Regions from separate parts of the Paraburkholderia sp. SUR17 genome, predicted to be linked through region 1. Evidence: predicted binding sites of a transcription regulator. Region 1 holds the regulator's gene; the other holds the start of a gene.
What was found. Region 1 encodes FNR, which switches genes on or off when oxygen is low (the NO sensors DNR and NnrR bind a similar motif). Its sites were predicted from a motif close to TTGATNNNNATCAA; they were not measured.
Positions count from the first base shown of each region.

Region 1 (15,924 bases):
CAGGCGAGGCGGCACGACGGTCTGATCGGGCGGGCATGCGTCTTCGGACAGTGAGTGGGCTGGCGGGATGCCGTAGTTTAGGCTGCATCGTGTGGCAGGAGTGAAGGTGGCAGGGGCCGCCGAAGCTGGCCGGGCCTCAGGCCCTATGCTGCGCGGCACCAGACAGCACCAGTTGTCCCCAGATCAGCCCCAGCCGAATGGCAGCAGTCTGGCGTTTTGCCCGGCCTTGTCCTGCCGGCAGCGCGATCCCGCCACACGTAGTACGCTTCGCGCCAGAGCCCTGCCCGCCTGTCATTCCCGAATTGGACCGCCATGCCCTCACATTTCTCCTGCACGATGTGCGGCCGCTGCTGCCGGGATCTGCGTCTTCCGTTGAGCCTTGCCGAAGCGGCGGGCTGGCTGCGCGACGGCGGAGAAACGCAGTTGCTCTGCGACGCGATTCCGTGGCCCGTCGAGCCGGCCGCCGACGATCGCCTCGCGGCCTACAAGTTCAGGCGTTCCTTCCCGGCGATGAGCGGCACGCTGCCGTTACGCGTAATCGTGACCGTCGTGGCCGCGTTCGACGGGCCGTGCCCGCATTTGCAAGCCGACCTGCGCTGCGGTGCGTACGATCGCCGGCCGCGCGTGTGTCGCATTTATCCGGCGGAGATCAATCCGTTCATCGAGCTTCAGCCGGCCGCCAAACTGTGTCCGCCCGAGGCATGGGATGAACGTCATCCCGTGCTCGAAGTGGCGGGGCGTTATGCGGACCCGTCGCTCGTGGCGACTATCGAGGCTTTCCGCGAGGCCGATATCCACGACGTCGGAGCCAAACGCAAACTCTGCGACGTGCTGGGCGTGCGCACGGCGGCGTTGGCGAACGAGGGCTTTGTGGTGATCGCGCCGGGGCGCGAGCCGATGGCGAATGCAATCGCTGCGGCAATGCGCGAGGACGAAGTCGTTGGCGAAGATGCGAACCCGGCATCGTGGATCTTGATTTCGAACCGTCGCAGCACACGTGACACGTTGGCTTCCGTCGATGCAGAGGCACGCGCACCGGACGCCTTGCCCGACCTGCACGAATACCTCGGGTTTCACGCGGCAAGCGGCGAGTGATTGGGCGGGGGTGATGGTGGCCGGCGATACGGCGCATCGCGCAAATCGCGGCCGACAAAATCAAACAGCCCAAAAAAAAGACGGCGCATTGCTGCGCCGTCAAAGCACACACCTCTTTCGAGGCACTTGCACCCACTCATTCGCCGGAACCATCCGGCTAACCTTACGTCCTCAACATTGGCCGCACTGTCATGCGCGGCCAACAGACATGCTGCGTACTGCCGCGTGCAACGCTCACACGCGGGCCAGTCCTTCCATATTCGTGATGCGGATCTGCTTGCCGTGCGTATCGACGAGCTTCTCGCGCTGGAACTTCGAGAACATCCGGCTGACCGTTTCGAGCTTCATGCCCAGGTAGCAGCCAATTTCTTCGCGCGTCATGCGCAGGTGGAATTCGGAGGCCGAGTAGCCACGCGACTTGAAGCGGCTCGACAGATTCAGCAGGAACGTGGCGAGGCGTTGCTCCGCGCTCATCGTGCCCAGCAGCATCATGAGGCCCGACTCGCGGACGATCTCGCCGCTCATCATCTGGTGCACGTGATGCTGCATCGACTTCACTTCGCGGCACACCACTTCGAGCAGGCCGAAGGGAATGATGCAGACCTGGCTGTCTTCCAGCGCGACGGCGTCGCAGCTGTGGCGGCCCGCGTAGACACCGTCGAGGCCCATCGCATCGCCGGCAATCTGGAAGCCCGTGACCTGCTCGCGGCCATCGCGATGAATCACCACGGTCTTGAACGAACCGACGCGCACCGCGTAGATGCTCTGGAACGCATCGTTGCCGCGATACAGCGCTTCGCCGCGGCGCACGTTGCGCGTGGTGCAGATGATCGAGTCGAGCCGTTCGAGCTCCGCCGTGGTCAGGCTGGGCGGCAGGCAGATGGCGCGCATCGAGCAGGTGGAGCAGCGCGTCACGGCGCGCTTGGCGGTGTCGGCACGCGTATCGGCCGGTGCGTCGACAGGGGCAATCGGGTACGTCTGATAGCCGGTGTGGGGCGAGCCAGACGAAACAGCTACGTCGCAGGCGGTACTCGAATACATGTCAATCTCCTAGGCGACAGCACGCGTGCGATGCGTGCGGGCAATTGCTTCAACGGCGCTGCGGGCTTCTTCGAATTCGGCTGTCTTGTCGAAGAAGTACTGCGCTCCCGCCGCGAGGCTTGCTTCGCGAAATGCCGGACCTGCGTGATTCGTCAACATCATCGTGACCACAGGCTGGTTCGCTGCGGTAACGGCTTCAATCAGTTGGAGGCCGTTGCCTTGCGCGAGCCGTAGATCGGCGATCACGAGATCCGGGCAGGATGTTGCAATTCCTTCGAGCGCGGCGGATACGTCTTCCGCTTCTCCCACCACGCACACTCCGTCGATCCTGCCGAGCGAGAGCGAGATTCTTCGTCTCACCGGTACCGAGTCTTCCGCGAGGAAGACTTTCAGCTTGGCGGACCGTTCTGATTTCATGGGTGCAAGTATGGTCTGCGATTCACGGAATTTAAATCGGCGACGGTTGAACTTTCAGTAGGGCGGAAGGAATGCGTGTAGGTCGATTCCTACAGCGGGCGGGGTGTTTGCCGGGCGGCCGGTGTGCCCTGTGAGGCCTTGAATGCGGCGATATGCCGCCGTTCGGCTGGCTCGCGCTTTACTGCGCTTCATGCGCGATTCATCAGCGCTTTGGTCGATCTTTTTAGTCGGTCTTTCTAGTCGGTCTTTTAATCAGCGCTTTTATGAGCGCCTTGAGGAGCGTTGCGCAGGCGAGCGTGAAACGAACCGGAACAGGTTGCCCGCGCAACGGCAGGAGAGTGGGCAGCAGAACGCAAAGCGACGACGCAGGGCATACCTTCGCGCCTTGCGGTTTTCGTCAGACTTCGTCGTTGTCGTCGAACAGCTTGTGCCGCATCGCATAGCGCACCAGCGCGGCTTCGTGCGGCATCTGCATCTTTTCGAGAATGCGCGTTTTATAGGTGCTCACGGTCTTCGCGCTCACGCATAGCTCCTGCGCGATTTCGGAGATGCTCTGGCCCGCCGCGATGCGGCGGAACACGTCGAACTCGCGGTCGGAGAGGCGCTGGTGCGGCAGCGTGTCCGCGGGCTCGTTGAGGCTCTGCGCGAAGCGCTCGGCCATGGCGAGGCTCACGTAGACACCGCCCGCGGCCACCTTCGTCACCGCGGAAACAAGCTCCGTGCTGGCACTTTCCTTCGTGAGATAGCCCGACGCACCCGCCTTGAACGCACGCACCGCGTATTGCTGCTCGGCATGCATGGTGAGCACGAGAATGCGCAGATTCGGTTTCTCGTCCTTGATCTGCCGGATCAGTTCGACGCCGTTGCGCCCCGGCATGGAAAGGTCGAGCACGAGCACCTGCGCTTCGGTGGAGCGTGTGAGCGCAATCGTCGTCGCGCCGTCCCACGCTTCGCCGGCCACCTCGAAGCCGCTGGCGTTCTGCAGGATATGGCGCAGCCCGTCGCGTACCAGCGTATGGTCGTCGGCGATCAGTACCTTGATCATGAAAGTGTCTCTTCCTGTTGCACGGCCTCGCGAGGGAAGGTGACGGTGAGGGCGAAGCCCTTGCCGTCGGCCGTGTCGATCGCAACCGAGCCGCCCAGCATATGGGCGCGCTCGCGAATGCCGATGATACCGAACGACTTGCCGGCGCGACCGTTCGTCCCATTCGCAAAGTGGGTACTGCCCGGGGCGTTGGCGCCGTCTGCGCCGGCAGGGTGGCTGCCGCGTCCGTTATCGCTCACGCGCAGCACGCAGAAGTTGCCCTCCACGCGCAGCATGAGTTCCACGCGCGTGGCCTCGGCATGCTTGGCGACATTGGTGAGGGCTTCCTGGACGATGCGAAAGAGCGTGGTCGCGCTCGTGCGCGAGAAATTCGTGTCGCCGGGGGCGATGCGCCGGTCCACCTCGATGCCGTAGCGGTGTGTGAAGTCGCCCGCGAGCCAGTCGATGGCGGGCAACAGGCCCAGGTCGTCGAGCATCACGGGACGCAGGTCGGCGGCAATGCGGCGCACGGAAGCCACGGTGGCGTCGATGAGCCGCCGCATGCTGCGAAGCTGCTCCAGCGTGTCGGTGCTTGCGCCGGAATCGGGCCCCACCATGTGTTCCAGCGCGGAGAGATCCATTTTCAGGGCGGTGAGCTGCTGGCCCAGATCGTCGTGCAACTCGCGCGCGATGCGGGTCTTTTCCTCTTCGCGCACGTTTTGGAGGTTGGCGGAGAGTTCGCGCAATTCCTCGCGCGACTGCTTGAGATCGTTTTCAGCGCGCACGCGCTCGGTCACGTCGCGCAGCATCACCGTATAGAGCTTGCCGGTGGCGTCGCGGATCTGCGAGATCGAGGCTTCGATGGGGAATTCCTCGCCGTTCGCGCGCAGGCCATACAGCACGCGCTGGCGGCCCATCTGACGGTCGGAGACGCCTGTCACGCCGAACTGCTCGACGTGCCGCGCATGGCCTTCGCGGAACCGCTCGGGCAGAAAGCGCGCCAGCGGGGCGCCGATGGCGTCCATCGCGGAACAACCGAACACGCGTTCCGCCGCGGGATTGAAGATCACTATGCGCTGCGATTCGTCGATAGTGATGATGGCCTCCATCGACGAGCGAATGATGCCCATCATGCGGGCCTCGTTGAGCGTCGACTGGGTGCGCGATTCGCCCGCCACCTTGCGCGAGTCGGCATAGAGGCGCGCGAGCACGAGGACGAGCGCTGCGAGCACGAGCGAAGCGACCACGCCGGCCACCGCTACCGTCGTCTCCACGCTGGCGTTGGCGGCCGCAGCCGCACTGCCGGCCGCCGACCAGGCCAGCGTAAACGTCGTGCCGCCGAACGAGAGCACGGTGGAGCGATGCAGCGCGTTCGTGGACGACGTGTTCTCTTCGTCGCCGCTCGCGGTCGCGAAGACGGGCGCGGACGCCTGGCCCGTGTAGACCTGCAGGTCGAGGCCGCGCTCGCCGAAGCGGGCGGGGTCGAACAGGCGGTCGGGGTCGAGCCGGGCGAACAGGATGCCGGCGAGGTGGGCCTGCCGGTCCGTGGCCGTTGCCGGCGTGGCCGGGGTGCCGTACACCGCCAGATAGAGCCACAGCGGGGGGCGCTCGTCGGCGTTGTCCTGCGGCCCTTGGCCGGGGCCAGGCGCGGCCAGCGCTACCTGCGCCGATTCCACCGCGCGCGAAAGCGCGACGCGGCTGTCAGGCGTATTGGGCAGCGCGAAAGCCGGGGCGTCTTCGGCCGCGGGGGCGACGAGCGTAGCCGTGAGGGGCGCGGATGCTTCGGACGCGGCGCCGGGGAAGGTGCGGCCGCGCACGTCGGCGTAGCCCAGCACGCGTACGGGCGAGCGGCCGCCCTCGAGATCGAGCCGGTTGACATATTCGCGCCATGCGGCCGACGTGGGCGCCGGGACGGCACCCATCAGCCCGCGTGCGCCGTTCAGCACGGCGGCGCTGGCTGCGAGTTTCTGCTGAAGGACTGCGGTGACGCGCGTCGTGCGCTGCTCGAAGCGCGTTTCTCCGGCATGCGAGAGTTCCTGCTGCACGACCCACAAGGTCGCGAGCGTAGCGAGCAGCCCCGCCACGAGTGCCACGGTGGCTGCCAGCATGGGTTGCCGCGACAACCGCGGGCCGTTTCTGGCCGCCGCGGGGCCGGCGGATTGGGGACTAGCGGTCATGTGATTCCCGCCGTATCGAGCTCATAGGGACGCAGTCTCATGTCTGGATGCGGTGTGAATGTACGTCTTCGCGGGTTTGCGAATGCAATACCCGCTTCGATCAAGGAAATTGTGAGCGAATTGTGACTGTTTTACACGGCTTGCGCCAGTCCGAAGGCCGCCCCGCGCCGGTCAGCGGGAGATCGGGCGGCTTTTCGCAGGCTTCTGGCGCACTTTGCGCGGGGGCGCGCCGGCGGTCTGCCGGAAAGCGGATGCATAGGGAATGCATATCTGCCGCATTTCTGTTCTGGTTCGTTGCGGGCTGCACGCGAGGGCCTTGACCCCTCTTGCCGCTTGATCCTCGTCAACGACGCGGCCGGCCCCATCGCCAGACTGCTCGTTAAGCGCACTGCGCATCATCGCGTCGTGATGGGAGATGCGACGCGCCCTCTGCATTCAACGTCAAGGGCCTGGCCCGGGAGGCAAGATGTACAAGCGGATTCTGGTAGCGATCGACGGCAGCCGCAGCGCGCGGCGGGCGCTGGACGAGGCCGTAAAGATTGCTCAGGCGAGCGGGGCCGTGGTGGCGGCCGTCTATGTGGCGGAACACCACGCGCAACTCGTGGACGTCAACACGCCGTTCGCCGAGGACGTGCCGGCGGACACGCGCGGGGGCTCGGCAACGGCCGCGCTCGAGGACGCCGAAGAACGCTTCCGCCAGCAGAAGGTGCAGGGCACGGCACGCGCCGTGGACGCCTACGGCGAAGACGTGGCCACGGTGCTGCGCCGCGCCGCGGATGAAACCGAGGCGGACCTGATCGTGATGGGCACGCGCGGGCTGCACGGCTTGCGGCGCCTGCTGCTGGGCAGCGTGGCCGAGGCCGTGCTCAGGACCGTGGACAGGCCGGTGCTGGTGGTGCGGTATGACGCGGAGGCTGAGGCGAGTCGTTGAGTGTGTGCAGGACGGCGGATGGTGCGTGGAACGCGGCTGATGGGGCCGCGTTCTGGCAGATGTGAGCAGGGTGGGCCTCCACGGCTTTGGCGGTTGATTAGGTTGATTAAAGCCTCAGACGAATCGGTCGTTAACTTGAGCCGCGACGTGGGGCCGAACGCTCGGCGCCGCCGTCGCTTCGCGAAGCGACTCGGTTACGACCCATACAAATCAAAAGAGAGGGCTACCCATCCCCGGCATTCCGGCCAGTCCGGCTGCGCCTGACGAGGCCTCCCTCTCAACGGATGAACTGCATGAGCAGATTCAGGCGGCACGCGCGGACCTGATACGGTTGGCCTGCGACCTGGCTGACCGCGAGGCCCCGCGCTGACGCAGGGGGCTGCGAGGGAGCCCAGGCCGTCTTTCGCCTTTCCCCGCGAACGGACCATGCGTCCCGATGGCGCGCCGTCCGATGCAACGGGCACCGTCTTTGTCAAAGATGGTTAGCGGCCATAGACACCCCCGCACCTGCTCCGGTATGACTGGCAGCTGATCTGTCATTCATTTCCTGCCGGACAGGGAGAGCACCGTTGACTCCTGCAACAGCGTATTCCGATGCCGCCGCACGCGCGGGCATCAACATCCACCCGTTCTACAGCCTGGACCTGAAGGGCACACCAGCCGCAGCGCTCGCGGACGTCTACGCGTTCGACGGCGAGCGCGGCATCGGCGAACCGACGAAGTACACGATCCGGTTCACCCATCCCCGGCACGACCTGTCGCGTAGCGATTCACGGTTCAACGTCACGGCGCTGCGCAACGTGGCGGTTGCGGCGGGCGAAGAGCTGTCGCTGTTCGCGCACCGGCTCGGCATCAGGATGTTCGCGGCGCGCGGGAAGGTGCAGATACAGGCGCAGTCCGACGCGATGGAACTGGTGGCGCAGAAGAACGTGCAGATCACGAGCGCGGACGGCACGGCTACGGTCAATGCGGCCAACGGTGTCGTACTGAGCGGCGGCGGCACGGCCTATATCAAGGTGCACGGCGACCACGTGGAGATCGGCGGGGCGGGCAGCCTGATCCTGAAGGTGCCGGACATCAGCAAGCAGGGGCCGGGGGCGCTGTCGCTGCCGGTGCCGAAGTTTGGGCAGATGGATATCGCAAACGACGAGCGGTTCATCCTGAGCGACGGCATCACGGGCCGCCCTGTCGCGAACCGCCCCTACAGGATCGAGCTTGCCGATGGGCAGATCGTTGAGGGCGTCACCGGCGAACAGGGCGAGACCTCGCTGAGCCGCAAGGACGTTGCCCAGGGACTCAAGCTCACCCTGCTGAATCACAAGGAAGTCTGATTCATGAACGACAAGACCAACCCGCCCGATAGCGCGGCAGACAGTGCCGATGCGCCGAAGCCCTACCGGCATTCAACCGCCACGCGCGTCGTGCCCATGCAGCGCGATCACCTGGGGCGGCCGTACTGGGAGTCCTATCACACGCCGTCGAGCTTCGAGGTACGCGCCGAGTGCCGGATACCGCCGCACATGCCGGGCGTCATCATCTTCGTGCATGGCGTCAATTCCACGGGCGAGTGGTATGACGCGGCGGAACAGGCGTTGTGTGCCGGCCTGAATGATCGTCTGCACCGAACAGAAGAAACGAAGCTAAAGGCGAATGCCTATATCACTGCGGACTCCGATGGTCGCCCCATTCCACGCCAGCTCGATCCGACAAAGCGCGGACATTCGCCCGTGATCCGCTTCTACTGGGGTTACAGCGCGGCTTCGGGTACCGAACGGAACTGGCGTATTCCCCTTCGCAATCCACGCGGCGTCGATGCGTGGGCTCCCGAATGCACCAGCGATGGCTTCACCGGAAAGGGGCCGTGGTACTGGGGAGGCGGTCCCTTCCAGAACGGCACCAACAACCTGCAGCAGGTATGGAGCGAAGCGGGCTTCAAACGTCATGTGCTCGGATTCGACATGGAGGCGTTGAACACGGAAGCCGATCGCCAACTGCAGGATGCGCCCCCGCGCTCCTACTACGCGCACGCGGCCCAGCGACTGGCCGACCTGATCGACCGGATTCGCGTCGAGTGCCCGCGCGACACGGTGACGGTGATGTCGCATAGCCAGGGCACCATGATCGCGATGGCGGCCACCGCCATATGCAAGACCCGCGCGCCCGATGCGCTGTTCGTGATGAATTCGCCGTATTCGCTCGATGACAAGGTTACGGATGCACTGGCCTGCGGACCAGAGCGCCCCACTCCCGAAGCACGGGTCAATACCTTCCGGAACATCGCCAACCGCATCAAGGGCGATAAGCGCGTCTTCACCGAGGCGCAATTGCGGCAGTTGCAGTGCGGCGCGTCCGAGGACATGGACTTCTGGCGACCGGATAACGGGCGTGAATCCGGCGTGGACGAACGCGACAATCACGGCAGGCTGTACGTGTATTTCACGCCGCACGACCGCGTGATGGGCGCGGTACCGCTGCAAAGCATCGGTTGGCAGGGCGTGGACGACAGGCTGCTCGCCGAGCTGGGCGATACGGTCAAACAGCGCATGCTGGCACGCGGCACGCCCGTGGGCGACGCGCCGGGCGTGAAGAGGTACGGCACGTTACCACCGATTCCCGAAGACAAGCTCGTACCAGGTGCGAAGCCGACAGATTTCTGGAATGGAAACCGCGATATTTTTTCGCCCCTCATGAAACTGTGGGCCGTACCCCATCCCGACAAGACCGTGACTATCAACGCGGAAGAGGTGCCGCAGCCCGTCACGGCGGAAGAAATGCGGCCGTTCGAAAACTCGCGTAAAGGAGTGGATGAAATGGGCAAGTGGGTTTCCGATCCCAATGACCCGAACGGAGGGCATTACGCTGATCCCGATTACCGTTATATGCGCTCGATTTATCAGCCGGAACGTACCGTGACGACAGAGGATATTTATAGCTCGACGCGCACGACCCGGCTTGAAACGCAGGAGGAAATGTTGCAGCGGCTCGATACCTATCACGCCGAGCCGACCAACCACAGCACGCTGCCGCAGCACGAAGCTTTCATGCGTCGCGTGGTGGCCTACGATCTGCCGGTCGGCTTTTGCGATTCGTATGAGAGGCCGGCGTTCTGGACCCGCCTGATGAAGCTGGCCGACTGGACACAGGGCTATGACGATTACTTCGGGTCTGGCGCGCCTCAAAGCATCATCAAGCCGCCGCATATCGATTGGGATACGGTCGCCGAAGAGCAAAGCAGGGCCGAAGCCGAACAGCTCAGGCAGCAACAATGGAAGGGGGCTTGATGAGATACGTCACAGCCGCAATGGTGCTTGTCGCCCTCATGCAAGGGTGCACCGCACAGACGCCGGAGCACGCGAGCTTCGGACTCGGAGATTTCATGAGTTCGGCGCTCAAGGAATTGCCGTATGACTCGCCGCCCCAGGTCATCTACCGGATTGACGACCACCGGTTTGTAACGCTGGAACGTTACCGTGATTGCAACCACGGAGAAACCTACTACAACGACACCCGTGCCGGCATCCGGAAGCACGTGGGTCGAGGTCTGTTCGAAAACTTCCAGGGGCACGTCATTAATGCCGATCCGTCTGGAATGAACATTGTTTTGCCGCTCGCCTATCCGGATGGACTGATTTGTGGTAATGGCGAAAAAGGCTGCATCGTGCCTTTATGGTATTCGACAGACGGCGGGAAAACCTTCCATTCCAAGGTGTACATGGATCACAGTTTCAACGCGTTTGAAGACTCGAAACGATACACGGTCGCCGCCACCCAAAATAAGCTCTTTGTAGCTCAGGTCGATTACGGAGACGAGAATGGCGATCCTTATGTGAAAGAGTATCCGCTAGTTCCCGATATCGACCTGAGCAAGCCATATCCCCCAGGAATCCACGGCTCTACATTTATGGCCTCGAAGCGACCAGGCATTTTTTCAAAGCTCAAGACGCCATCCGGCCAGGACCGCATCATCTGCAATTCCTCGATCAAGCCGACCAATCCCGACGCGCCGCTGGCTCCGCAGTAAGGCGTCGGGCTTGATTACACAGCAACAGGAAACATCATCATGAACCCCCCCCGTATGTCTCGGCGATCCAACCACGCACGGCGGCGTCATCAAAACCGCGTCGTCAACGTTCAACCTCGATGGCAGAAAAGTCGCGCTGTGGCACGACATCGTGTCGTGCCCCCAGCACGGCGATAACCCGATCATCGAATGCGCGGAGGGCTACAGCGAAGACGGCCGCAAATGGGCCGTCGATCTGTGCCGCACACGGTGCGGCAGCCAGGTCATCGCCCGCAGTACGGGAATGAACATCGCATGAGCCGGATGTGGGTTATTCGCCTAACGACAGCCAGGCCGAGAGCCGGCGATAACCGAAGCGCGGCACCTCTTGCGACGCTGCAATCAACTGATCGCCCAGCAGCTGGTCTTTCTCCGGCTGCTTGAGCGTGTAGGTCGGCATCCGGCGACTGAATCCCAGGTAACGATATGCCTTGCGTTGTGATAGACCCCGCCGAGTCGGGACAGAACGTCTGCTCCGTGATGTTGTGCCGCTTGCACAGATCCTTGACCGGCTCCTCGCGGCGCTCGGCTTCCCGCAGGACACGGATGATCTGTTCGTCGGTATGGCGCTTCTTCATCGAGTTCTCCTTGCCTCCAGGATAAGAGAACTCACTTGCCGTTTGGCTACACAATCCGTCATTGAACCGCGCGAGCGGGCGTCGCCGCCCGCTGTGCACGCTAGAACCGATGCACGATACCCACGCCGGCCGCGACCTGACTGCGCGATGACGACGGAGCGCCACTGAAGCCATCGCCAATCGACGGCGTGGCGACGACGACCTTGTGGTTACCCGACAAGGTATCGCCGTTCGCACGCTGATACGCCTCGACCATGTAGAAGCCCGTACGCTTGGACACGGCGTAGTACTGCGACAGCGTGAACTGGTGATACTGCGCGGCGTTGGTGATGCCGTTAGCCAGGGTGGCGCGTGTGTAGCTATAGCCACCCGCGAAGTCCCACGCTGCCGAGGGGTGGAAGTGCAGCACCGCGCCCGCCGTGTTGAAGATGGCCGTGTTGCGGAACGACGAACCCGTGCCGGGGATGTACTGGACGTTCGAATACGAAGCTGACACGTCCCATGCGTCCGAGAAGCGGTAGCCGCCCGTCACCGCGAAACGCTGCTGCGCCTGCGCGGTCTGGTAGCCGTTGTTGATGGCGGAGACGGCCGTTTCCGCACCGCCGTTCGATGTCGTCGACGAGGCACCCCAGGCGCCGCCGCCGGGCGTCGAATTGTTCACGCGCTGATACGCCGCCCCGATGCCAAGAGGCCCGTTCGTGTATTGCAGGCCCGCGCTCCAGGTCGATCCGGCATTGATGCTGCCCGGCACGCCGCCGAACGCATACGAGGCGGCGAACGTGAAGCCGCCCAACGTCGGCGATTGATAGACCAGCGAGTTGTTGGAGCGGTAGATGTTGTCGAGCGAGTCGATATCCCCGGGATGCGCGCCGAAGTAGCCGGTGATCCAGGTGGTCGGGCTCCACGGCGAGAGCATCGTGTAATAGGCCGTGTACTGGCGGCCCGCCGTCAGCGTACCGAAGCGCCGGTTGGTCAAACCCACCCACGACTGCCGTGTAAACATGCCACCGGAAAACTGCGAGGTGCCGTTCGTGCTGTTCACGCCCGCTTCGAGCGTGAAGATCGCCTTGGTGCCGCCGCCCAGATCTTCGCTGCCCTTGAGCCCGAAGCGACTGCCTGCCCACACGCCGGCGGTCATCTTCACCACCGAATGACCGTTCGAGGTCGAGCCGACCGAGGTCGCACTGTTCTGCCAGGCAAGGCCGTTATCGACGATCCCGTACAGCGTCACGCCGCTCTGTGCATGGGCGCTCATGGCTGCGCCGCCAAGCACGCACGACGCGATGATGGTCTTTTTCATAATTAGTCATCCTATTTGATTGACAAAAAGATCTCTACTACCGTGAAACCCTGTTGCGTGTATCAGGAAAGCGTGGCGAGCCAGTGCGCCGCGCGCGCAAGCACGGCGTCCGCCGAATCGAAGCATTCGACGCCCGCCACCAGCGGTGCGTCGCAGACCGCGAACACCGGCTTGCCCCATTGCAGTCCGAGCACAATCTCGGACAGCGTGCCGAGGCCACCACCCACCGCGATGAGGCACAGCGACGCGCGTGCGATGAGCGCGTTGCGCGTGATGCCGAGCCCCGTGGGCAGCGCCACACCGAGGTACGGATTCGCGCCTTGCGCGTCCTCTTCGGGCAACAGTCCTATTGCGATGCCGCCCGCGCGCTGCGCGCCACGCGCGGACGCTTCCATCACGCCGCCCTTGCCCCCGCCAAGAATCGTCATGCCGGCCTGTGCAAGCGCATAGGCGATGGCCTCGGCGACGCGCAACTGCTCTGCGGTCGCCTCGCGCGGGCCGATCACGCCCACCGGCATCCGATGCCGGTTCTGCGTCCGCTGACGCGCGGCGAGGTCCGCGAGCGCGGCCTCGGCCAGCATCGGGCATTCAATGTTGCCTTGGTCTGACAATCCATTCCCCCATTGCAAGAACACAGGTGCACAGCGCCGTCAGCACGATGGACAGCACAGCCGCCTGCGAGAAATCGGTCTGCCCATCGGACAGCTTCAGGTACATCAGCAGCGGCAGGATGTTGATCTGCGTGCCGGCCAGTGCGACGGCAGTGCCGTAGGTCCCGAGCGCGATCGCCGCAACGAGGCACCACGCCGACGCCACCGAGGGCCACAGCTCGCGCCACGCCACGTCGATCCAGGCGCGCCACGGCCCTGCGCCGAGCGTCAGCGCCGCGTCGAGCGGGCGCCGGTCGAAATTCGCGAAGGCCGGGTAGAGCATCAGCGCAACGCGTGGAATCAGGTAGTACGCGTAGGCGATCACCAGCCCGAAAGTGGTGTAGATCACCCCGCCCACGCGCGCCGGGTCGGCGCCCAGCTTCGCGAGCAACAGGGTTACGAACCCTGCGCGGCCGAACGTCAGGATGAAGCCGTAGGCAATCACCAGACCGGAAAATGCGAGCGGCACGCCGAGCATTGCCAGCCAGAGCCGGCGGCGCTGCGGCGACTGCCCGGCGAGCGCGATTGCCAGCGCGATGCCGACCATGGTGGACAACGTGCCCGAGGCCGCCGCAAGCCCGATGGAGCGGACGATCGCGTCGCCCACCAGTGGATCGCCGAACACGGCGCCAAACGCGTGGCCGCCGCCGTCGAACGCGGCCACGACCAGCGACGCGAGCGGCAGCGCGAACGCGACGGCGAACAGGATGGCGGCCGGCATCGCGCCGAAGCGGCGCAGCAGGCCCGCGTTGCGGGTATCGAGTGTCGGGTGTCGCATCACCGGCCGCCCTGGCTGTCGTGACAGAACGTCATGCCGTTCACTGGCCGAGCGTCGCCTGCGACCAGAGCTGGTCGACCAGCGCCTTCTTCGCCGCCGCCTTCGCGACGTCGAGCGGATGCACCTGCGGCGCGTCCGGCATTCTGGCGGCCACCTCCGGCGCGAGCGTGACAGCGGGCACGGCGGGGCGCACGTAACCGCGCGCGAACAACGCCTGCCCCGCATCGCTCATCACGTAGTTGAGCCAGAGCTGCGCCGCGGAAGGATTGGGTGCGTTCTTGACGAGGCTCATCGCGTAGGGGGCCGACACGCTGCCGTCCTGCGGAATCACGACCTCCGCCGTGTCGCCCATGCCGTCGACGTAGCGCGCCTTCAGCCCGTCGTTCTCGTAGCCGATCAGAACCGGAATCTCGCCCTTCACGAACTTCGCGTAGGGCGTGGTGCCCTCCACGCGCATCACGTTGCCGACGGTCTTCAGTTTGCCGAAGAAATCGGCGCCCGGTTTCGGATCGTCGACGCTGCCGCCCATCGCGTAAGCCGCCGCGAACACATCCACCTGGCCCTGGCCCGTCGAACGCGGATCGAGGTAGACCACGGCATTGCGGTACTCGGGCTTGAGCAGGTCGGACCAGCGCCGCGGCACTTCCTTCACGAGCTTGCGGTTGACGAGGAACGCGATGTTCAGCGAGTGGACGGTGAACCAGCGGCCGTCGGGATCGCGGAACACTTGCGGCAGCTTGTCGAAGTTGAGCGGCTTGAACGGTGCGACCAGGTCCTTCGCTTTCGCGTCGAGTGCGGAAGCGGCGAAGTAGTACGCCGTGTCCGCCTGCGGACGGCGGCGCGCCTTGTCGAGTGCCACCACGGTAGCGGCCGAGCCGATGTCGTTGTAGGTGATCTCGACCTTCGGATAGCGCTCGCGAAAGCCGGCGAACAGCGACTTCCAGTTGGCCCACTCGGGGCCGGTATCGAAAGAGACGACGAGGCCTTCGTCGGTCGCCTTCTCGTAGAGCGCCTGCTCGCCAGCGTACAGCGGCACACGCGGCTCGGCATGAGCCGCGCACGCGAGCAGCGCGCCGAGCGCGAGCGCAACGGCACGCATACGTTGGATCAAGGTAGGTGTGGCAAACATCGTGGTTCTCCGGGATGCGTAAATGCGTAAGAGAGGCCGGTCAGGTATCTGACGAAGCAGAGGGGTGTGTGGATTTCAAGAAAAGCCGGCTGCGCACGGCGCGCCGCACGCGCATTTATTCGCGCGCCGCTGCCGGCAGTACACGCAGATGGCGCGGGTCGATGGCAATGCTGTGCTCCGCCACGACGCGGCCCTCGCCGAGTAGCGGCGCGGCGGCCCCGTGCGGGAGGAAGTCATAGCGGTGTGTTGAGCCGAAGTAGCGGACCTCGCCTCGGGTGCCGCAAACCCGATTTGCGCAGCCCGGCTCGGGGTCGGCCTGCACATGCTCGGGACGGAGCAGCAGTTCGACGGCGTCGCCGGGGCGATGCCTGCCTGTCTCGGCGCAAAGCGTCGTGAAGCCGACGTCGATGCGGTCGGTGGTCATCACGCGTCCGCGCAGAATCGTGGAATGTCCGATGAAGCGCGCGACGCGCACCGAGGCCGGCGCCTCGTACAACTCGCGCGGCGTGCCCACCTGCAGCACCCGCCCGTCTTCGACGATGGCAACGCGATCGGCCATGCTGAGCGCCTCGTCCTGATCGTGCGTCACGAGCAGAGTGGTCGCACCGCACGCACGTTGCAGCGAGCGAATCTCGTCGCGCAGTTGATGGCGGATGCCGGCATCGAGTGCGGCGAGCGGCTCGTCGAGCAGCAGCACGCGCGGCTCGATGACGAGTGCGCGGGCCAGCGCGACGCGCTGCTGCT
Region 1 covers NZ_CP120509.1:1,617,971-1,633,894, reverse strand. Annotated here, with positions in the region: gene P2869_RS24660 (AraC family transcriptional regulator) at 1-37, opposite strand, end outside; gene P2869_RS24655 (YkgJ family cysteine cluster protein) at 313-1,095, shown strand; gene fnr (fumarate/nitrate reduction transcriptional regulator Fnr) at 1,330-2,136, opposite strand; gene P2869_RS24645 (response regulator transcription factor) at 2,146-2,553, opposite strand; gene P2869_RS24640 (response regulator transcription factor) at 2,951-3,598, opposite strand; gene P2869_RS24635 (PAS domain S-box protein) at 3,595-5,685, opposite strand; gene P2869_RS24630 (universal stress protein) at 6,221-6,685, shown strand; gene P2869_RS24625 (DUF2345 domain-containing protein) at 7,255-8,016, shown strand; gene P2869_RS24620 (DUF3274 domain-containing protein) at 8,020-9,966, shown strand; gene P2869_RS24615 (hypothetical protein) at 9,966-10,706, shown strand; partial or broken gene P2869_RS24610 (PAAR domain-containing protein) at 10,777-11,004, shown strand; partial or broken gene P2869_RS24605 (transposase) at 11,020-11,323, opposite strand; gene P2869_RS24600 (porin) at 11,424-12,626, opposite strand; gene P2869_RS24595 (TIGR00725 family protein) at 12,686-13,204, opposite strand; gene P2869_RS24590 (ABC transporter permease subunit) at 13,212-14,051, opposite strand; gene P2869_RS24585 (extracellular solute-binding protein) at 14,092-15,180, opposite strand; gene P2869_RS24580 (ABC transporter ATP-binding protein) at 15,296-15,924, opposite strand, start outside.

Region 2 (15,924 bases), 190 kb from region 1:
TTCTGCGGATACGGGTACGTGAGGCCGAGCAGTTGACGCATGGTGGGGCTCGCGCGTTTCACGAACGCCTCTCCCACCATTGCGCGCAGGTCTTCCATCGGCTTCACGAACTTCGGCAGGTACTGGATCAGGATGGCGCTGCGGTCGCTGTTGCTGCGGTTCGGCATGGCGCAGTGCCAGGTGGCGCCGAAGAACAGGATGGCGTCGCCGGGGTCCGCCTCCATGCGCTCGCAGCGTTCGAAGAACCGGTCGTCGGGGCCGGGGTAGCGCAGGTCGCGCTGTGTGCCCGGCACGAACGCGGTGGCGCCGGTTTGCGCCGTGAACGGATCGAGCGGAATGGTCACCTGCGCGTTGAGCGGAAAGCTCGCGTTGATGCCCACGGGAAACGTCTGCGGCGCGTGCAGATCCCAATACGGGTAGTCGATGTGCGGTTCCTGGCCGGGGCCGTCGGGCAGGATGCGGTTTGCGGCAATCGATCCCATCACGAAATCCTCGCCGAGAAACGCGCGCATGGCGGCAACGATCAGCGGTTGCTCGGCCATCTGCGAAAACACGTCCCCTTTTGCAAGCAGATTCCACACGCGGCGTTGCAGATGCAGCCGCGCCGCCTGCGCGGCCTCGCCCTGAAAGTGCGTGACGGTTTGTGCGCGGGCGTCGGAATGGGCCATCACGACGCTGCGCGCTTCGCTCACTTGAACTGGACTGAAGAGGCCGCGCACGCGGACTGCGCCCGGCCCGTGGAGCAGGGCGTCCACCACGGCTTCGGGCGTGCATTCGGCGGGACTGAAGCTTTGCATGGCGTGTCTCCTGATCGGCCGGTCCTGTGATCGTGTAATTGGCTGCTGCGGGACGATGCGATGTCGTCCATCCGCGTGCATCGCGCGCCGCGCGGGCGCACGTATGACCTCAGCATAGACAAGACCGCAGTGATGTACAACGGAAATTGCATCATCCAGTGAAATGGAATTTTTGTTCCATTTTAGGAATATGCCTTAAAAAGCGCACCTCAAAAACGCGGCTCAAAAAAAGCCGTGAAACCGCACGACATGAATTTCCAACAGACTCCGCGCGAGCGTTCTTCTACATTGGCAGCCATCCGCAACCCGCCGCGTTTCCAGCGCTTGCCGATCGAGTTGATCGTGCCGATCTTCGCGTTCGACACGCGGCCTACACACTGAAGGACGTTCCGTGAACTTCTCATCTCTCATCAACCGTATCGGTTTAGCAGGCAAGGCGCAGACCTCGAATCCGGCGATACGGACGACGCGCGTCTCGTACCACCTCTCGCGTCAGCTTGCATTCGCGGCGACGGCCGGCGTGCTCGCCATGACGAGCGTCTCGGCTTGCGCCGCGACGTGGGTGCTGCGCGGCACCGCGGTCGTGGCCGCGCCTGTCATCGTGGCGCCTCCGCCCGTCGTCTACGCGGCGCCGGCACCGGTGGTCACCTACGTTCCGCCGGCGCCGCTGGTGATGGCGCCGGCTCCCGCGAAGACCGCCTATGGCGTCGCGCCGACCACCGTCTACGTGGCGCCCGCGGTTCGACCCGCCGTCTGGGTACCGGGCCACTGGGTGGGCGGCGTGTGGATTCCGCCGCACTGGGCCTGAGCGGTACGCGGTGCGCCAGGGGCGGCACGCAGTGAACAACTGGCGTGATGCGCAACTGGCGGTACGCGCGTGTACAGCTGGCAGTACGTGGTGCACAGATAGCGGCACGCGACGAACAACTGGCAGTACGCGATGTACAGCTGTCAGTCCGCGATGCACGATTGAACCACCGCGTGAACCACGGCGCGCCTCGCCGGCGTCGCCGTCACGGTAGTCGCACCGGCCTCTCCCTGTCTTTCGCCTTCGACGGGAACGGGCCGGCTATTTCAGCGTGAACGAGGGCAGGTGGAACGAGATGCCGATGTCATTTTCATCAGGATGGGCCGTGCGCCGCGCGCGGCGTTGGGCGAGTGCGACGCTCGTGGCCGCGTGTCTCGCGTTCGGCGGCTGCGCCTCGGGCATCAGCGGCGTGCAGGCCTATGCCGCGCCCGCACCCGTGCGGCCCGACGTGATCTACGTCTACCCGTTCGACGAGGCCACGGCGACCGTCCAGTTCGACAACAGCCTGAGCCGGCAGTTGAAGGCGTCGTTCAGCGGGACGTCCGCGGTGCAGCAGCAATACAACGAGGCGCTCGCGGTGCGCGGCCAGGTGGCGAGCGAACTCGTGCGGCAGTTGCGGGCGAAGGGGCTCGATGCCGTGCTCGCGTCGGTGCCGCCCTCGACGCTTTCGACGCCGCCCGGCAAGAGCGTGCTCGTGATCGAAGGCAGCCTCGACACGCTCGATGCCGGCCGGCGCAGCCGCCGCATGCTGATCGGCTTTGGCGCGGGCAAGAGCGAGGTGGAGGCGTCGGTGCAACTGCTGTATCAGCCGCGAGGCGGCGTGCTGTCGCCGTTGCAGCGCTTCGATGCCACTGCGGACAGCGGCAAGGCGCCGGGCATGGTCGCCATGGGCGGCGTGGGCGCGGCGGCGGGGAGCCTGGCGACGTCGGTGGCGACGAGCGGCGGGCTGCACGCAGTCTCCGAAGCGAAGCACGACACGTTCGAAGCCGAAGCGAAACGGCTGGCCGATTCGATCGCGAAGCAGGTCGTGGCGGCGGTTGGTGTGAAGGGCAAGAACGCGAATGCGGCGCCGGTGGTGCAGGGCACCCAGGCGCAGCCTGTGGCGCAGGCGGACTGAACGCGGGGCGATGCTCATTCGGTTTAGCGCTCAGCGCTTGGGATCAACCGTCCGCATCGTGACGGTCGCCGATACAGGCGCGGCACGATTCGCCATGCGATCGCGCGGGATATACGGATTGCCGCTCAAGGCTCGGGTTTGGGTTCCCACGGCGCGGCGTTGACCGTCCGCATCGTTCGTGACAGCGGCCGATACAGACCCGGCACGATTCGCCGTCCTCCCCGCGCCTGTCGCGGATGGTGGCCACCCCATTTGCTACGCGCCGGGCGAACCCGAGCGCGCCGGGTTTTGCCCACCGCCCGAACCCGGCGCCGTCGCACGCGCGCCTGCCTTGCCCGTTGCACGATTGCCCGCGGCATAACCCGGCCGCGCCGTTGCGCCGCGCACTTCGAAGTGCACGGCGTCGACGCTCGTGCCGCTCGCATCCACGAGTTCCAGCACGTGCCGCCCCGGCCACGGCAACCAGGTCACGCGGTCGTCGTGGCCGAGCGGCTTGCCGTCGAGCCGCCACGCGCTGCGCGAGGACGACCCGCTCTCGCGCTCGAAGACGATGCGCTGGCGCGTGGCGGGAATGTCCGGGTCGAGCGCGAAGAGCGTGCCATCCGTGGGCGAGCCGATGCGCGGCGCGCCCTTTCCTGGTTGCGCCGATTGCGCCGATTGCACCGACTGCGCTGCATGCACCCCTCGCGCCGCGCCAGCCGACGACGTTCCACGCGCTCCAGCCGGCGCGCCCGCCGCATCCGCTGCAAGTCCCACTACCGGCGTTTGCGTGCCGCTCAGGAACCACTCGTTGCGCGCGGGCTCCACGTTCTGCTCGAACGCGATGCGCGTCTCCACGACGCCCGCGGGCATGCGCGGCGCGTCGCTCGGCACGTGACGGTGCAGGTAGCCGGCCACGGCGGCCCAGATGGGCGCTGCGCCCGTCACGCCGGAGACGTCCCACATCGGTTCGCCGTCCGCATTGCCTACCCACACGCCGATCGTGTAGCGCGAGGTGAAGCCCACCGTCCAGTTGTCGCGCATGTCCTTGCTCGTGCCCGTTTTCACGGCCGAGAAGAAGCGCGTGGCGAGCGGGCTGTCGAAACCGAAGGTGCGGGTGCGTGCGTTGTTGTCCGCGAGCACCGTGGTCACGATGTAGCTCGCGCCCGCGCTGAACACGCGTCGCGGCGTGGCGGGCGCCGTCGCGTACGGCACAGTGGGATGACGCGGCAGGTCATACGTGGGCGACGCCACGCCGCCGTTGGCCAGCGCGCGATACGCGTTGGCGAGCGAAAGCAGCGTGATGTCCGCGCTGCCGAGCGCGAGCGAATAGCCGTAGTAGTCGCCGCTCTGCGTGAGCGGCAGGCCGAGCGCCGTGAGCGTGGTGGCGAAGCGGTGCGGCGTGACCATCACGAGCGTGCGCACGGCGGGCACGTTCAGCGACGACCCGAGCGCCGTGCGCACGCTCACCCAGCCCTTGAAGTCCTTGTCGTAGTTCTGCGGAATGTAGAGCCCGCCGCCCGCGGCGAGGTCGAGCGGCGCGTCGTCGAGCAGCGAGGCCGTGGTGAGGCGCCGTTCGTCGATGGCTTTGGCATAGAGGAAAGGCTTGAGCGTGGAGCCGGCCTGGCGGCTCGCGAGCACGGCGTCCACGTCGCGCGCGCCCGAGAGCCCGCCCGACGAACCCACCCACGCCAGCACGTCGCCCGTCGCGTTGTCGAGCACGACCACGGCGCCGTCGTGCACGTTGCGCCGATGCGCCGGCGCGTTGAGTTCGACGAGCGTGCGCGTGAGCGTGTCCGAGGCGAAGCGCTGAAGGCGGGCGTCGAGCGTCGTCGTGATGCGTGCCCCGGCCGCCGGACGCGTTTCGGCCGCGATGCGCCGCGCGAAATGCGGCGCGAGCGTGTCGGCTTCGGGCGAAACGGCGAGCACGGCGGGTGCGGGCCGCGCGAACGCGAGCTGCACGAAGCTCGCCAGATTCGCGCAGCGTTCGGGCGCCTTCATGTCGCGCAGAATCCGGCAGGCCCGCGCGCTCACGCGGGCGTAGGGCGCGTTGGGCGCGCGGATCAAGGCAGCGGCCACGGCGGCCTCGCGCTCGTCGAGGCCCGAGGGCGCCTTGCCGAACAGCGTGAGCGAAAGCGCCGAGAGCCCGATCGTCTCGCCGCGAAACGGCACGAGATTCAGATACGCCTCGAGAATCTGGTCCTTGCGCCAGCTGCGTTCGAGCCACAGCGCGCTCACCGCCTGCCCCGCCTTCTGCGCGACGGACCGCTGCCCGGAATGCTGGGGGTCGTCGCCGAGCAGGCCCGTGAGCTGCATCGTCACGGTGGACGCGCCGCGCGTGCGCGTGTTCCAGAGATTCGCCCAGGCCGCGGCGGCGGCGCCGTGCCAGTCGACGCCGCTGTGCTCGTAAAAGCGCTTGTCTTCGGAAACGACGATCGCTTCGCGCAGCGCCGGCGAGACGTCCGCGAGCGCGACCCAGTCGCCGCGCCGCTCGGTCTTGTCGATGCGCGTGCGTTGCAGCGGCGTGCCGTCGCGTGCGAGCAGCAGCCAGTCCGAACTGCGCCACTGCGCGCGCACGTCGTTGAACGAGGGCAGGGCGTGCGCGAGCGGCGCGGCAACGGCGAGCAGCGCGCAGAGGGTGGCGTGGGCAAGGCGCCGCGCCACTGCCCGCCCGTCGCCCATCGCGCGTTTCCCCTTCACTGCGCCACCGGCCGCACGACCACCGACGCATTCGGCAGCACCCCGAACGTCGAGGGCGCGTAGAGCGCCTCGACGCGCGTGGGCGGCAGTCCGAACGTGCCGACGTTGTTGAGCCGCATGGTGTATTCCACGGAGAATTTCCCCTTCGGCAGGTAATCGTAGTAGGCGCGATAACCGTCGAAGCCGCGCTCCACGAATGCCGGCCACGCGTCGCCCTGTTGCCGTTCGCCCTGCGTGGCGGCCTCCGAATCGCGGCCGAGGCCGGAGCCGAGAAGGGTCGCGCCCGCGGGCACCGGATCGTTGACGACCACCCAGGTCATGTCGGTCTGGGCATCGATGTCGAGGTGCACGCGCACGATGTCGCCGCGCGTGTACGTCCCTCTGGCCATGCCCTTCACCGCGGGGTCCACCGCCGTCACCGTCTTCGTGATGCGATAGCCCGCGGCGAACGGCGCCTTGAGCGCCACCGCCGCGAGGCTTTCGATGGTGGCCCACGGCTTGCCGGTGCCGTCCTGCGTGAGCGTCAACGAAAGCGCGCCGGGCGCTGTGGCGGGCGCGCCGCGCGCCTCGGCCGGCCACGGCAGCAACACGCTGCGCGTGTTCGCGGTCTTCGTGATCGCCGTAGCGGACGCGAAATTCGCCGCCGCCGATGCCGGCTGGCTCCACGCGATCGTCTTCGTGGTCGCGCCCAGTTGAAGCCGCGTCTGGCCGGTCACGGGCACGCTTTCGAAGGCGCGCGAGAAACGCTGCACGGCGAGCAGACCCCACAGGTTCGCCGTCGTGGTCTGCCACGCGCCGTTCTTCTGCATGCCGAGCAGGCCCGCGACGAGGCGCGGCATCTCGTCCTTCCACCCCGGTGCATCGACGAACGTGAGCGCCGTGCGCGCCGCGTTCGTTTCGGTGCCCGTCATGAGCCACCAGAGGTCGTCGCCGTCCGCGGTGGAGAAGGTGAGGCGCGTGCCCTGATACGTAAGGCGGGCGCGGATGATCTGCTCGGTCTGCGCGAGCTTGTCGTCGCGTTGCGGGATGTCCTTCACGCGCGAGAGGATCGCGTAGTAGTCGAGCACCGCGGAGGTGGGCCACTGGTTCGGTGCGACCTCGATCGAATCGAGCATGCTGGCACGCGCGGCACCGTGACGCGAAAGCGCCTCGATGGCGGCGAGCTTGCGCAGGTCCAGGTCCTTGCGCGGCGCCCAGAACTTGCGCTCGAGGCGGCCTTCCACGAAGGCGGCGAGACCGCTCTCCATCCTGGCACGCAGGTCGTCGGGCAGGGCGAAGCGCGGGTCGAGCTTCGCGGCTTCGTCCGTGACCGAGAGCAGGTACGCCGTGAGCGCGGTGCTGCCCGTGTTGCCGCTGTCGTCCGAGGGCGGGAAGTAGTTCGCCAGACCGTCGCGGTCCAGATACACCGGCATGCGCGCCACCACGGCCTGCCACTGCGCCACGTCGTTCAGGCCCAGCGCACGCGAAGTCTGCTGCTCGATGCAACTGTACGGATAGCGCTCGAACCAGCGGCGCACGCCCGGCAGCCCTTCGGAGAGCTTCGGCTGCAACGAGACCGCGATGCCGCCGCGCGGCACGCCGGCCTGCGTGGTGGTCGCATTCGGCGGCGCGGCCACGGGCAGCGAGAACGAGCCGTCCACCTGCGTGAGTGTGGCCTGCTGCACGGTGACGGGCACGGCCGCCGTAACGCGCTGCGTGACCTTCAGCGCATCGCTGGCGTGCGGTCCGCCCTGTTCGGCGGCGGCCACGTTCCAGGCGAGCGCGGCGGGCGACGCTTCGGACAAACCGTCGGGCGGCGTGACGGTCCACGCTACTTCGCGCGCGGAGTCGGCGGCGACGTCGACCGTTTGCGGCGCGAGTGTGAGGCCTGGCACGTTCGGCGTAACCACCACCTTCATCGCGCGCGCCGTCGTGTTGCGCACGGTGAATTGCGCGCGGAACTGATCGCCTTCGCGCACGAGCGGCGGCAGGCCCGAGATCAGTTGCAGGTCCTGCGTGCTGCGAATCGAAACGCTGCCCGTGCCGAACGTGCCGTCGCCCACCGCGGCGATGGCGACGATGCGAAAGCTCGTGAGCGAGTCGTTGAGCGGCACGACGAGCGACGCCTCGCCGTTCGCGTCCAGCGTCACGCGCGGGTTCCAGAGCAGCAGCGTGTCGAACAGTTCGCGCGTGGCGCCGTGTCCGCCGCCACCGCCCGCGGGCACGGCCTTGCGTCCGAAGTGCCGGCGCCCGACGATCTCCATCTGTGCCGTCGACGTCTCCACGCCGTAGGAGCGCCGCTGGAGCATGGCGTCGAGCACGTCCCAGCTGTCGTTCGGCATGAGTTCGAGCAGGGCTTCGTCCACGGCGGCCACGGCGATCTGCGTGCCCGCGGGCGCGGGCTTGCCGCCCGGCATCTGCACGCGCAGCTTGACGTGGGCCTTGCCGCGCACGGTGTAGGTCTTCGCATCGGGCGTGACGGTGACGGCCAGGCGATGCGCGGCCGTGCCTACCTTGATCTCCGCAAGGCCGTAGCGATACGCGGGTTTGGAGAGGTCCACGAGCGGCGTGGGCGCCTCGTACTGGCGCCCTTCGTACCAGAACGCCCGGGCCCATTCGATGGGGGCCTTCCAGCCCCACGTGAAGAACGAGTACCACGGCACCTCGTGAATGCGCCCGCGCAGCGCGAGCACGGAGACGTACACGTTCGGCCCCCACGCCTCGTTCACCTTGAGGTCGATGGTGGGGTCTTTGCCGTCCAGCTTCACGACGTGCGTTTCGATCACGCCTTCGCGTTCCACGGCGACGAGCGCCGTCGCGAAGCGGAACGGCATGCGCACCTGGAAGCGTGCGGTTTCGCCGGGCTCGTAGGCGGTCTTTTCGGGCAGCACGTCGATGCGGTCGGTGTTCTCGCCGCCGAACCAGAGGTCTTCCTCGCGCGTGACCCACACGGAAGTGGTCGCGGTGGACGCATTGCCGTCGCCGTCTTTTGCCGTCACGACGAGGTCGACGTTGCCCGCTTCCTTGAGCTTCGCGTCGCAGGCGAGCAGGCCGTGGTCATCGCTCTTGCCGCTGCACAGCGTGCCGAGGTCTTTCGTTTCGGTGTGGTTGTCGTACGCGTAGAAGCCGCCCACCATGCGTTTGCGCGACGTGATGGTGATGCGCGCGATACCGTGCACGTCGAGCGGCACGCCCGCGCGCGGCTTGCCTTGCAGGTCGAGCGCGAGCGCCTTCACGGGCACCGTGTTGCCCACCGACACCCATTGCCCCGACTTCACGCCCGCCACCACCGCGGCGGGCCACAGCGTGGCGCTGCCGCTGATGGTCTGCACTTCGCCGTTCGGGTCCGCGAAGGTGCTTTCGAGCGCGAGACGCTTCGGCGCATCCACGGCCGGCAGGTTCTTCAGCGTGAGACGGCCTGCCCCGTTGCGGTCCAGCGTGACGGGCTCCTTGTCGGCGATGAGCTTCGAGCCGTCGTCGGTGGATTGCTGCGATGCGCTGTCTTCGTCGTCGCTCGTGTCGGACGACGCGTTGTCGTTGCGCTTCACGTAGGGCACGAAGCTGTAGTCGGGATACGTGTCCGCGAACGCGGGCGAGGTGCTCTTAATGAGCGCGGAGACCTGCACGGGCAGGCCCGACGCGCCGCCGCCCGAGGTGTACTCGATCTGCAGCGTGAGCGGCGCTTCCTTCGCGGCCACGAGCGGGTGGGCCTTCTCGTCGCGCACGGCGATCGTGCCTTTGAAGACGGGCAACCGGAATTCCTCGACGCGGAAGCTGCCCGACGTGTAGCTGTGGCGCACGGCGTCGCCTTCGCCGCTGTCATTGTTGTTGTCGTTGTTATCGTCGGCGTTGCTCGATGCCTGGTCCGATGCCTCGCCCGATGCGGCATTCACGTTGCCGTCGTCGAGCGAGACTTCGTACTCGCCCAGCTTGGCCGCGGCCGGAATAACGAAGGTCGAGTCGGCGGTGTGGTCGGCAGCCCATTTGAGCGGCAGGTGCCAGGTCTGGCCGCTGCCCGTATGACGGATGGTGACGCGCGTCGGGTAGGTCTGCGGGAAGGCGAGGCCGTGCATCGTTTCGACGCGGATCAGGTGCTTCATCGACACCGTTTCGCCCGCGCGCAGCAGCGTGCGATCGAACACGGTATGGGCGCGCACGGTCTGATCGAGGCTCGTGTCGGTGGGCACGTTGAAGCGCCACGACTCGATGCCGCGGTTCCAGTCCGAACGCACGAATGCCATGTCGTGGCCCGTCTTCGGGTCGTCGATGCGCGCCGAGACGAAGAAGCCGCCAAAGGCGTCGTTGCCGCATTCGGCGCGTGGCGCGAGCGGCCCGGCGATCATCAGCACGCCCTGTGCATTGGTCTTGCCGGAAGCCACTTCGTCGCCGTTGCAATCGCTCACGTGGACATCGGCGTTCGGCACGGGCTGGCCCTTGTCGAGCGTCGTCACCCACACCGCGCTGTTTTCGCGGCCCTGCTTGAAGTGCACGCCGAGATTCGTGACGAGCACCGCGGTGCGCACATACATGGGCGCCTGTTTGCCCAGCAGCGACGCACCGAGCGCGGGCGACGCCAGTTCGATCACGTAGAAGCCGGGCTTCGTCACCGGCACGCCCACCACTTCGAACGGACGCAGCGCCTTGGGATCGGCCTTCGGCAGCGAAAGCGTTTCGATGTTGGCGCGGCCCGTGAGCAGCGAGAGCGAGCGCACGTCGATGCGGGGATTCTTCGGGTCGTCCTCGCTGGAGCCGTCCGCTTCGGCGCGCGGCTTCACGATCACGGGATACGGATTGTGATCGAGCAGATTCGGCATCGCCTCGGCAATTTCCTTGCGCGTCATCGTGTAGTTGTCGAAGCGCTCGACGTTGCGCATCCAGCTGCGAATGTCGCTGTCGGCTTCCACGCGCAGCTTCGAGAACTGCGCGTTGCCGGCGTTGAGGCCGGCAATGTGGAGATCCGCCTCGACGTTGCGCAGCGTGACGGGCACGAGCGCGGGCATGTCGGGCTCGGCAAAGCGTTCGATGATGCCGAACGTGCCCGACGAGAATTTCGCGAGCGGCGGCAGCGGGCCGGTCGTGGTCTTGAGCGGGAACAGATCGGCATTGCTGAGCGCGCGGCCGCTCGCGTCCTTGAGGCCGACGGGCAGCACGACGCTCAACTGGGCGCGTTCGGGCAATGGCGCCGCGAATTCGACGGTGCTGGTTTGCGGGTCTTTGTCGTCGGGCGAGAACGTCGGCTTGATATCGCCGTCGGGTCCCTTGAGGCGGAGGCGTTCGGCGTCGCTGCGCGCGATAGGCGCGTTGAACTGCACGCGCACGGGACGCAGCGGCGTGCAGGGCGCCCTGGCGTTTTCGCGTTCGCAACTGAAGCTCGCGGCGAAGGGTTCGCGCACCTTGAAGTCGAAGCGGCGTTCCACGTCGTTGCCAATGCCGCTCGGGCTCGCCACGCCCTTGCCGTAGACCAGTTGCGCCTTCGTGCCCGAAGGCAGGGCCTGCTGGCATTGCAGCGTGAGCACGCGCGCGGCTTCCTTTTGCAGACGGAAGCGCTTCAAAAGCGCCGTGCGCGTGGCGGCGTCCACATTGGTGACGGGAATGCGGTTGCCGAGTCCGCTCGACTCGCACCACACGTGCTGCTTAACCGAGGCATCCGTTGCCGGTCCGTTGAGCTTCAGCACGAAGGCCTGGTTTTCTTCGATCTCGTCGCCGGAGGGCTCGACGTCCTGCACGAACGGACCGCCTGTCTGAAACGCGTAGTGCCGTGGGCCCGTGAGCGCGTTGCCCGCCGACGACTTCAGCCCGTCCTTCAGGTCCACGGAACAGGCGACGCCAGGCGGCAGGTCAGCGGAGAAGTCCCAGGCCCAGGTGCGCTCGTCGATCCAGCGCGACTGGCCCGCGCTCGCGGAGGCGTCGTTGCATTTCACGGCGGCCGGTGCCGCGAGGTCGGGCGCGCCGAACGGCACCATCGCTTCGTCGAACTTGACGACGATCTGCCTGACCTGCGCCACGGTGCCCTGCGGCGACACGTGCGTGATGCGCGCCGCATCGGCCCGCCACGTCGTGGCGCCGAGAAGACCCAGCGCCACGATGGTCGCAGCGGTCGCGGTGGCCCAGAAGGCAGGTTGTTTGAGTTTGTTCGTGCCGCGTCGCATGCGTCGCGCTCCCAGGTTTCATTTTTCTTTCGGAATGACGGGCCGATTCTAACTGACGAAAGAGACGCTTCCAGTACGCATATCGGCGCGTGTCGATGCGCACGCGAAGGCGCCGGCCAAAGCCATTCCGTTGGCCAATTCTTTCCATTGCTTGACGGTCCAGGAAGGCGGCCCGTACACTCGCCCGCGAGTTTGCCGGGTCTCGCTGCAACCCATGCGGCGCTCGCCGTGAGTGTTTCCGTTGTGCCGCCATTGTGTCGCCGTTGTATCACCGTCAAGCGCCACGTACCGCCGCACGCTTATGCCGCCTTGAATTCCAACCGCAGGGAGTTGCCGTGCTCGAACGAGCGTTCCAGTTGTTCAACGATGAACCCGCCACGTCGCGCCGCCGCGTGGCCGGCATCTACGCCTTCCTGCTCGCGTTCAATGTTGCCGCCTGGGGCTGGGCCTTCGCGGTGTTTCACGACAAACCGGTGCTGCTCGGCACCGCGCTGCTCGCCTACACGTTCGGCTTGCGCCACGCCGTGGACGCGGACCACATCGCCGCTATCGACAACGTGACGCGCAAGCTCGTCGGCGCACGTCGCAATCCGCTGTGCGTGGGGCTGTTCTTTTCACTGGGGCATTCCACCGTGGTGGTGCTGATGTCGGTGGCCGTGGCCTGCGCGACCACACGCATCGCCGCGCAGTTTCCGCAGTTCAGGGCCGTGGGCGGCATGATTTCGACGGTGGTGTCGGCGTCGTTTCTGTTTCTGCTCGCGGCGGCCAATTTCGCGATTCTCAAGTCGGTGTATCGCACGTTTCGCGCGGTGCGGCGCGGTGGGGTGCTGGTGGAGGAGGATCTCGACCTGCTGCTCGCGCAGCGTGGCTTGCTGGCGCGTATCTTCCGGCCGCTCTTCGGGCTCGCGTCGCGCAGCTGGCATCTGTATCCCATCGGATTCTTGTTCGGGCTCGGCTTCGATACCGCCACGGAGGTCGCGCTCTTCGGTATCTCCGCGGCCCAGGCCTCGGACGGTCTCTCGTTCTGGTCGGTCATGGTCATGCCGGTGCTTTTCACGGCGGGCATGTCGCTGGTCGATACGACCGACGGCATCCTCATGACGGGCGCCTATCGCTGGGCGTTCGTGCGGCCTATCCGCAAGCTCTACTACAACCTGACGGTGACGTTCGTTTCGGTGGTGGTGGCGGTGGCGATTGGCGGCGTGGAGGTGCTCGCGCTGGCCGCCGACAAGCTCGCGCTCAAGGGGCCGTTCTGGGACACGCTCGCGCTGGCCTCCGAAAACTTCGGCCTTGTCGGCTACTTCGTGATCGGCCTGTTCGTGCTGTGCTGGCTGGTGTCGGCGCTCGTGTACCGCGTGAAGCGCTACGACGAGATCGAGGTGAAGGTAGCGGGGTGAGCCCGAGCGGGGCGGTCATGCCAGACCTCCGCTCGTGCCGGGTGTTGCCAGATGTTGCCGGGTGATGCCAGATGAGCGATGCCACATGAGCGACGCCAGATGGGGGACGCCCGGCGAGGGAAATACGGCGGGAAGGCGGCAGCCTACGGCTGTTGCCGGCTTTCGTCGCGCTGCTTGCGCACGGCGTCTTCGAGCATGCGCGTGATGTCCTTGAACGCGTCGCGCAACGCGACGTAGATGTCTTCGTTGCGCTCGTTGTTCGAGACGAGTTCGCGGCCCGGAATCGTGAGGTCGATGCGCACGTTGAACTGTTTGCCCTGGCTCTTGTGCTTCTCCTCCAGGATCAAACTGACGCGGCAGCGCATGATGTCCGGATAGATGCCGTCGAGCTTTTCGGCATGCCGGGTCACGGCGTCTTCCACGGCATCGGAGCGGTCCACGCCCTGAAACGAAATGTCCAAAGGTAGTTTCATTGTTTCGGTCACTCGAAGGTTGTCGTTGCTGGTCGCCGCTCGACCGTCGACGTCAGTCGCAGCGTGCGTGACCGATACGCTAACCGCCGCCGCCGCGGCCGGATTGACGTGCGTCAATTCCTCGAAGAACCGTGCCGATAGGGTTACGGAAAGGGTGGTCCGGGCGGTTGTCCGCGGTCGTGGCTGTGTTGCTGGTCCGGACGCAATGATCCGGATCACATGGGCGGGCCACCCCGACAGCCTATTTGCATGACGATGACGATGACGATGACGACGCGCACGACAGCGCGCGTGACAACGAGGAGCGAATCATGACCGCATTGGACCCACGCCAGATGGAAACCCTGCGCACGTTGCTGGTGGAGCGCGAGCGAACGGTTCGCGCGGATATCGGGTCGCGCGAGGCGCATCGCGCGGACGAACCCTACGCGGACATGGCCGGCAGCGCGCCCGACGAGGGCGACGAGTCCTCAGCGGATCTGTTCGCCGACATCGACCACGCGGTGATCGACCTGCATCTGGCGGAGCTTCGCGAAATCAAGGCGGCGCTGGCGCGCATGGACGACGGCAGCTATGGCACGTGCAGCGGCTGTGGCGAGCCGGTGGGTGAGGAGCGGCTTCTTGCCTGCCCGACAGCCACGCGATGCGCGCACTGCCAGGCCGTGCACGAAAAGACCTTCGGGCCGCAGGTGACGCGCGGTTTTTGAGACCGGCTTTTGAGACCGGCCGGTGAGCCGACCTGGTGAAGCGAGCGTTTGAACCAACACGGCGACCGCCCGGTGCTCGATGCGCCGACACATCACCTTTCGCGTGGGGGCGTTGCGAAGCGGGCAATCGAAGTTGGCATCGAGCGGCCTGCCGGAATGAACGCATGGACGAAGAAACTACACGGCCTGCGTTGCAGGGCCCCGCGACAGGGGCGGGCCGCACAGACGCCACGGCGCCCGCGCAGCCCGCCGCCATGCTGCCACGTTGCTACTGACCGCTCTGGTTCGGGCTATTCATATCGTTGCTCTCGCCGCCATAGTTGTCGCTGTTCGAGCGGCCCATGCGGGAATGGTTCGGTGGTGTGGCCCCGGTTCCCGTGCCCATGCCGCCGCCCGTGCCGGTCACGCCCGGCGAGCCGTAGCCGCTGTCGGTCGGGCTGGTGCCTGAGCGGCCCATCGTCCCCGCACCCGGCGACGTGCCCGGTGTAGCCACGCCGCCCGCACCGCCGGTCGTGCCGCCGCCCGCGCCCACCCCTGCGCTACCACCTGAGCCACCGCCACCCGCGCCCGCGCTGCCGGCGCCGCCTGCGCCGGCACCACCGCCCGCCTGAGCGAATGCGCCGCCCGCGAACGTGGCCACCGCGATCGATGCGAGCATTCTCTTCACTGAAGTCTTCATGATCGAATTCCTCCCGAAAGTCATAGACGAATTGCGCGTCCCAATCGAGGACATGCATGCAGAGAGTCCGCAAGGCCCGTGCCGCGACGAAGTGGCCGGGCGCTGCGCGGCGGGGCTGCAGGCTTGTGCGAGGCCGCTTGAAAGAGGCGCGCGAGGGATAGAGGAATCGACACGGGGGGACGTTCGAAGCTAACGGGGTACGGACCGGTCTACCCGCCGCGATCTGTTCCGATCACCGATCGTCGATGGCGTAGCGGAATGCCTCCGCCTATGCCGCACTGTCCGCCTGTTCGCCGCGCGACCGCTGCAGGGCGTGGAGCGCTTGGAGTGCTCGCGTGCGTGCATGCTGATGATCGACCATCGGCCACGGATAGCTCTCGCCGAGCCGCACCGACGCGGCCTCTAGTTGCGCCGGCTGCGCGCGCCACGGTGCGTGGATCGATGCATCGGGTAACCGCGCCAGTTCCGGCACCCAGCGCCGCACGTAGTCGCCTTCGGGATCGAACTTCTGCCCCTGCAGGACGGGATTGAAAATCCGGAAGTACGGCGCGGCGTCGGCGCCGGTGCCCGCGACCCATTGCCAGCTCGCGGGGTTGCTGGCTTCGTCGGCGTCCACGAGCGTGTCCCAGAACCAGGCTTCGCCCGCCCGCCAGTCCATGAGCAGGTGCTTGACGAGAAACGACGCCGCCACCATGCGCACGCGGTTGTGCATCCAGCCCGTGTGCCACAGCTCGCGCATGCCGGCATCGACGAGCGGATAGCCGGTCGTGCCGCGCTGCCAGGCATCCAGCGATTCAGGGTCGTCGCGCCACGGCATGGCATCGAACTGACGTCGGAAGTTCACGCGATCGAGCGGCGCGAAATGGTAGAGCAGGTGGTACGAAAACTCGCGCCAGCCCAGCTCGTCGAGAAACTTGTCGAGGCTTGCCGCAATAGGCGGGGCTGCGCGGCACGCGTCTGCCCCTGCCTGACGATCTGCTCGAGGGCCGGCGCGACTGGCCTCCAGCGCCGCGTACCACACCTGCCGCACCGAGAGATTGCCGAAGCGAAGATACGGCGACAGCCGGCTCGTGGCCTGCGCGCCCGGCGTGTCGCGGCCGATGGCGTAACCGGCGAGCGTGTCGGCGAGAAATTGCTGG
Region 2 covers NZ_CP120509.1:1,424,850-1,440,773, forward strand. Annotated here, with positions in the region: gene P2869_RS23770 (phytanoyl-CoA dioxygenase family protein) at 1-797, opposite strand, end outside; gene P2869_RS31145 (hypothetical protein) at 1,189-1,605, shown strand; gene P2869_RS23780 (DUF4410 domain-containing protein) at 1,907-2,722, shown strand; gene pbpC (penicillin-binding protein 1C) at 2,978-5,383, opposite strand; gene P2869_RS23790 (Ig-like domain-containing alpha-2-macroglobulin family protein) at 5,398-11,529, opposite strand; gene P2869_RS23795 (HoxN/HupN/NixA family nickel/cobalt transporter) at 11,865-12,926, shown strand; gene P2869_RS23800 (HPF/RaiA family ribosome-associated protein) at 13,070-13,399, opposite strand; gene P2869_RS23805 (TraR/DksA family transcriptional regulator) at 13,711-14,106, shown strand; gene P2869_RS23810 (hypothetical protein) at 14,375-14,785, opposite strand; gene P2869_RS23815 (deoxyribodipyrimidine photo-lyase) at 15,054-15,924, opposite strand, start outside.
Region 2: a site for FNR is predicted at 13,503-13,516, ahead of P2869_RS23805 (TraR/DksA family transcriptional regulator). Genes of this name have one in related genera too.